Regions from separate parts of the Neobacillus sp. NPDC058068 genome, predicted to be linked through region 1. Evidence: a T-box and tRNA genes for the amino acid it is inferred to sense, from the RefSeq annotation. Region 1 holds a T-box; the other holds one or more tRNA genes.
What was found. A T-box is a leader RNA that pairs with one kind of tRNA and senses whether it is charged. The one in region 1 lies ahead of argS (arginine--tRNA ligase), so its partner is inferred to be a tRNA-Arg.

Region 1 (3,137 bases):
AAGCTTGCGAATGTCGGAAAGGGAACCATTTATACCTTTTTCAAAAATAAAGAAGAATTGTTTGAGGAGATTATTTCTTCGTTGGTGAAGGAAATGATTGTCGAGGCGGACTTAGTCATCCAGTCGGAATTACCGTTTACTGAAAATGTCCATCGTGCCTTGTACCGATTATTAGAATTTCGCTCCCAGCACCAGCTTATGATTAAGCTTGTCCAAGAGGAAGCGGAAATGGGAACATTAGCGGTGTCGGAAATGCTCCAGCATGTGGAAAATGAGATTATCGCCTATTTAAGACAAAAAATTGAGACCGCCATTGCTAAAGGAGCCATTCCTGCAGCTAACACAGAAATTACCAGCTTTTTGCTTTTAAAAATGTATATCGCTCTTGTTTCAGACTGGGAAAGAAATCATGCCCCGTTGAGCTCGGAACAAATTGCTGAGATTATGAAGGTGTTTTTATTGCAAGGGCTTCCGAAGTGAAAAATAAACGAGGGGGCCTGATATAGTAGGCCCCAAAGGTCACTGTCTCTTACTTAAGTTTTCCTGTGCCATTTTGACAAGTTCGCGAACCATGCTGCCGCCAAGTCTGCCGCCGACTTTTCCAGCCTGTTCGGATGTGAGCTGTCCATTGTAGCCTTTTTTCAAGGGAACCCCCACCTCTTCGGCAGCTTCGAATTTGGCATGTTCCGGGCTCCCGGATTGAACGACTTTTGCTTTTAACTCATCCAAACCTCTCCGTGCTTCCGGTACAAGTATTTTATTTCTTCTCGCCACAAAAATCCCTCCTTTGTTAAAAAGATAATAATGTATAAATTTTGACTTTGAGAAATGTCCAGCTCCAGCGCCCTAGCGGCTAATGTCCTTCGCGCTCCGCCCTACGATAAGTCAACATCGGTTCGCTTGCGCTCACCGTGTTTCCTTTATCTCAGTTGGAGCGCTCCAGGCCATACGCCGCTGACCAGGGCGCTTGCGCCTTTCTAATAGGATTGCCTTAATAAAAAAATTCAATAGTGACTGGATTAATCCTTATCTTTCCAGTATAATAACTGATAATCAAGATGGAAAAATCAATGAAAAAGAGAGTAGTTATCTAGGATGTTTTAGCGAGTCGGGGGCGGTGTGAGCCTGATACAAATCAGATGATGAAGCGCACTTTTGAGATGCAAACCCGAAACCGAGTAGGGTACGCCGGAGAATGCTCCGTTACAAAGGGAAAGCTGGTTCTTTTTGAACAATTAGAGTGGTACCGCGGGATATTCAAACTCTCGTCTCTTTATATAGAGGCGGGGGTTTTTTGTATTTATAAAAATTAAGGAGGTCCTTAAAAATGGATTTTAAAAAGGAGCTTGCAGCCATCCTATTTGAGCTGCTTGATCAAGAAATTTCAGCAGCTGAATTAGAACAGCTGATTGAAAAGCCAAAAAACACATCGCACGGTGATTTAGCCTTTCCGTGCTTTACATTGGCAAAATTAAAACGGAAATCACCAAATATGATTGCCCAAGAACTAAGTGAAAAGATACAGTCAACCATTTTCGAACAAACTGAAGTGGTGGGAGCGTACCTAAATCTATTTTTAAATAAAAAGCTGGTTTCAGAAAAAGTTATTAGTGAAATTGTCGCACAAACAAACCATTTCGGTGCCCATGAATTCGGGGGCGGCGGCAATGTCACAATCGACATGTCGTCACCAAATATCGCCAAGCCTTTCTCAATGGGGCATTTGCGTTCAACCGTTATTGGAAATTCGTTGGCACTTATCGTTGAAAAGTGCGGTTATAAACCAATCAAAATTAATCATCTTGGTGACTGGGGTACGCAGTTCGGGAAGTTAATTACCGCCTATAAACTATGGGGTGATGTCGAAAAGGTAAAACAAAACCCGATTAAGGAGTTACTCGCACTTTATATTAAGTTCCATGATGTGGCAGAATCCGACCCATCACTTGAAGACCAAGGCCGGGGCTGGTTTAAAAGGCTCGAGGATGGCGACGAGGAAGCGTTAATGCTCTGGCAGTGGTTTCGTGACGAATCATTAAAGGAGTTTTCAAGAATATACGAGTTGATGAACGTCCAATTTGATTCGTATGCTGGCGAAGCTTTTTATAATGATAAAATGGACCGAGTTGTTCGTCTGCTTGAGGAACAGCAATTATTGGTAGAATCCGATCAAGCCCAGGTGGTTGAGCTGACTGAGGAGCAGCTGCCGCCCTGCCTGATTAAAAAATCAGACGGGGCGACACTTTATGCGACCCGTGATTTAGCTGCCGCTCTCTATCGCAAGGAAAATTACAACTTTGCTAAATCCTTATACGTCGTTGGCCATGAGCAAAGTCTTCATTTTAAACAGTTAATTGCCGTGTTAAGTAAAATGGGTTATACGTGGGCAGAGACCATGGTTCATGTTCCGTTTGGAATGATGTTAAAGGACGGCAAGAAAATGTCGACACGAAAAGGCAAAGTTGTGCTCCTCGAAGAGGTGTTAACAGAGTCGATTACGATGGCTAGACATAATATCGAAGAAAAAAATCCAAACCTGGAAAATAAAGATGAAGTGGCCAAACAAGTGGGTGTTGGAGCCGTTATTTTTCACGACTTAAAGAACAATCGGATGAACGATATTGAATTTTCCTTAGAGGAAATGCTTCGCTTTGAAGGTGAAACGGGTCCATATGTCCAATATACATTTGCCCGGGCCTGCTCTATTTTACGAAAAGGCAATTGGCAGGAGGATGTACCTCCCGTTGACTTCCATACTGCTTGGGAAAAAGAGTGGAAGGTAATAAGCATGCTGATCGAATTCCCAAATGCTATTCAACGTGCCTGTGCAAATCTTGACCCATCACAGGTGGCCAAATATGTAGTTGACCTTTCCCAAGCATTTAATAAATATTATACCCAAGTAAAAGTTCTTGAGGAAAGTGCGGAGCAGCCGGCGCGTTTAGCACTTGTTTACTGTGTTACAGTCGTCCTTAAAGAAGGGTTGCGGTTATTAGGCGTTGAAGCACCGGAAGAAATGTAAGTTCGTTTTGTTTCATAACTGGCTTAATATCGTATAAACTATAGCTAGGAAAATTAGAAAGGGGAGAGTTGAAATGAGTGAATTATTATTTAAGAGCTTTGAGTTAACGAGGAAC
Region 2 (3,137 bases), on a different contig from region 1:
GGCACTAAATGGCGTGCGCCCTTTTGAAAAAACGACGTCTGTTTTTCGACGATTTTGGCTACCACCCTTGTTAAGGTTTCTTTTCGTTGTTCAATACTTTTGACAATCCATTGATAATCCTGAAGCTTATCCTGGATAAACCGGCTGACTTGTTGGTCCTGGTCCTTGAATTTTTTATAATAGGACTCATTAAGACTAATTCTTGGCATGGCATCATCAAACATCCGTACCGTCAGCCCTTCAGTAGATTGTTCTACAATCGCATCGGGAATAATGAATGTCGTGATTTCTTTCTGTAACATGGCCCCCGGCTTTGGGTCTAGAAGTTGGACTTCATCAAAAACATCTTGAATTTCTTTAAGAGATACCTGGAGCTCCTTAGCAATTTGCTTCCATTTCTTTTCGGCAAACGGAACAAAATAATTTGAAATAATCGTTTGTGCAAGTTCGTTAGTAGGATTTTGATAATAGATTTGCATCAACAGGCATTCTTGAAGGTCTCTTGCCCCGATTCCCGCTGGTTCAAGCGTTTGAATCACGGCAAATCCATCTTCAACTGATTCCTCTGATACCCGTAAGGTTGCTGCTATTTCTTCAAGGTCACCCGCAAAGTAACCGTTTTCATCGAGATTATCAATAAGGCGGCGGATGACTCTTAATTGCTCCGCAGTTAGGTTTGCTATATTTAGTTGTGAGATTAGATGTTCTTCAAGTGAAAATGGCTTATCAGCAAGCTGCTCAATCCAGTCCTTTTCTGACTTTTGATGCTTCCGGCGATTTCGGTCCATTAGAGGATTCATTGGCTGAACATTCCCATTTTCAATCTGCATAAGGGGATTTTCCAGTGCTTTATTTTCTAAAAATTCAGCAAGCTCCTGGGTCGAGTACTGCAATAAGGCAATCGCCTGCGACAACTCCTGCGTCATTGCTAACTTTAATGTCTGCTGCTGCCATAACCCTGCCTTTAAGTTCATGCCAATCCCCCCTTATGTTCCTATTTTACATGAAAGAAAGGATTTCGTGTATGGAAAATATTTTTTGAGGGGAAATGGGGGAAAGGTTTTTAGGTTTTGGCTACTTTTTTAGAGGTTATGGCTACTTTTTGATTAGTTTTGGCTACTTTTTTAGGAGTTATCGCCAATTAGACATTTTATGGAAATAAAATTATTTTTAAAAAATAAAAACCCCCTGTTTACAAAAAAAACAGGAGGCCTTCATAACGCGCTCGGAGGGAATCGAACCCCCATTTTAAGAACCGGAATCTTACGTGCTATCCGTTGCACCACGAGCGCTAAATTGTTGCGACTTACATATTATATGCTAGTTCCATTAATATTGCAAGCAAATATTAGGTTTTAAATTATGCTAGATTGGTTATGCTGATGTAGGGAAAGTTGTCGAACATTTAAAAGTTGAATTGTTTGACCTTTATTGACCATCAGTGTATGATTACTATACATATTATTTTAAACTTTCACACTCAGGAGGAGGAAGAAATATGAATTTGATTCCTACAGTTATCGAACAAACAAACCGCGGTGAACGTGCTTATGACATTTATTCCCGCCTACTTAAGGACCGGATCATTATGCTTGGCAGCGCTATTGATGACAATGTTGCTAATAGCATTGTAGCACAATTATTATTTTTAGAAGCGGAAAATCCTGAAAAAGATATTACACTTTACATTAATAGCCCTGGCGGAAGCATTACTGCCGGAATGGCGATTTACGATACCATGCAGTATATCAAATCAAGTGTATCAACAGTTTGTATCGGAATGGCCGCTTCCATGGGCGCTTTCTTACTTGCAGCCGGGGAAAAAGGCAAGCGTTTTGCCCTTCCAAATGCTGAGGTCATGATTCACCAGCCACTTGGAGGTGCTCAAGGTCAAGCAACCGAAATTGAAATTGCTGCTAAACGGATTCTTTTCCTTCGTGAAAAATTAAATGGAATTTTAGCAGAGCGCACTGGCCAGCCGCTTGAAATCATTCAAAGAGATACTGACCGTGATAATTTCATGACTGCTGAAAGAGCAAAAGAATATGGCTTGATTGACAGCATCATTACCCGCAACACACTTGATAAAAAAGAGAAATAATCGAACATTAGGCAACCGGCATTGAACCGGTTGCTTTTTTTTGCTTTCATTCATTAAAAAAGGATTCAACCCCTAAAACAGGCTGAACCCTTTCCTAATTAATTATCCTTTTGAATAAAATCTGTTAATGCGTTGATGGCTTTTTCTTCGTCGTCGCCGTCTGCGATAATATTAATCACGATTCCTGAGCCAACTGCCAGGCTCATTAATCCCATGATACTTTTTGCATTTACTTTTTTGCCATCTTTCTCTAGAAAAATATCCGCTGAAAAGCGGTTTGCCTCCTGAACAAATAGTGCTGCCGGTCTTGCTTGCAGACCTGTTCTTAATTTAACTTCTACTTGTTTTGCCAACATTATCTAATTCCTCCTTATGTTTTTAATCCTATATTATGATAACAAATTCATTATTTCACAAACTTAAAATCACTCAGCCCCAAAGCGGGCAATCTTCGGGATTCTTCAGAGCAGTTTACTTCCTCGAAGCTATTTCGCCCCCCCGGAGCTTCTCGGCAATCTCATCAATTTTCCGCAGACGATGATTAATTCCCGATTTACTAATGGAACCGCCGGAAACCATTTCACCTAGTTCCTTTAGGGTTACATCCGGAAATTTCAACCGGAGTTCCGCAATTTCTCTCAGTTTATCCGGTAAAATTTGCAAGCCAACCGTCGTATCAATCAAACGGATATTCTCTACCTGGCGGATGGAAGCACCGATTGTTTTATTGAGGTTTGCGGTTTCACAGTTTACCAGGCGATTCACTGAGTTTCGCATATCTCTGACGATTCGAACGTCCTCAAAGCGGAGCAGTGCGTTATGGGCTCCGACAATATTTAAAAACTCGGTAATTTTCTCTGCTTCCTTTAAATAGGTAATAAAGCCTTTTTTGCGCTCAAGCGTTTTACTATTCAGTCCAAATGTATTCATTAATTCGCATAAAGAGTCATTATGATCTTTATAGAGCGAAGCGATTTCCAAGTGATAGGAGGACGTTTCCGGATTATTGACAGAGCCTCCAGCTAAAAATGCACCG

Region 2: it has a tRNA-Arg gene. The T-box ahead of argS (arginine--tRNA ligase) is inferred to sense a tRNA for this amino acid. The anticodon was not compared.

What each region holds. Positions count from the first base shown of each region.
Region 1 is NZ_JBHVSI010000014.1:27,979-31,115, reverse strand. It holds gene ACFVSW_RS17010 (TetR/AcrR family transcriptional regulator) at 1-480, shown strand, start outside; gene ACFVSW_RS17005 (alpha/beta-type small acid-soluble spore protein) at 520-774, opposite strand; T-box leader at 1,062-1,276, shown strand; gene argS (arginine--tRNA ligase) at 1,328-3,022, shown strand; gene ACFVSW_RS16995 (DinB family protein) at 3,096-3,137, shown strand, end outside.
Region 2 is NZ_JBHVSI010000004.1:282,581-285,717, forward strand. It holds gene rpoN (RNA polymerase factor sigma-54) at 1-974, opposite strand, end outside; tRNA gene ACFVSW_RS07225 (tRNA-Arg) at 1,221-1,292, opposite strand; gene clpP (ATP-dependent Clp endopeptidase proteolytic subunit ClpP) at 1,499-2,101, shown strand; gene ACFVSW_RS07235 (HPr family phosphocarrier protein) at 2,200-2,457, opposite strand; gene whiA (DNA-binding protein WhiA) at 2,573-3,137, opposite strand, start outside.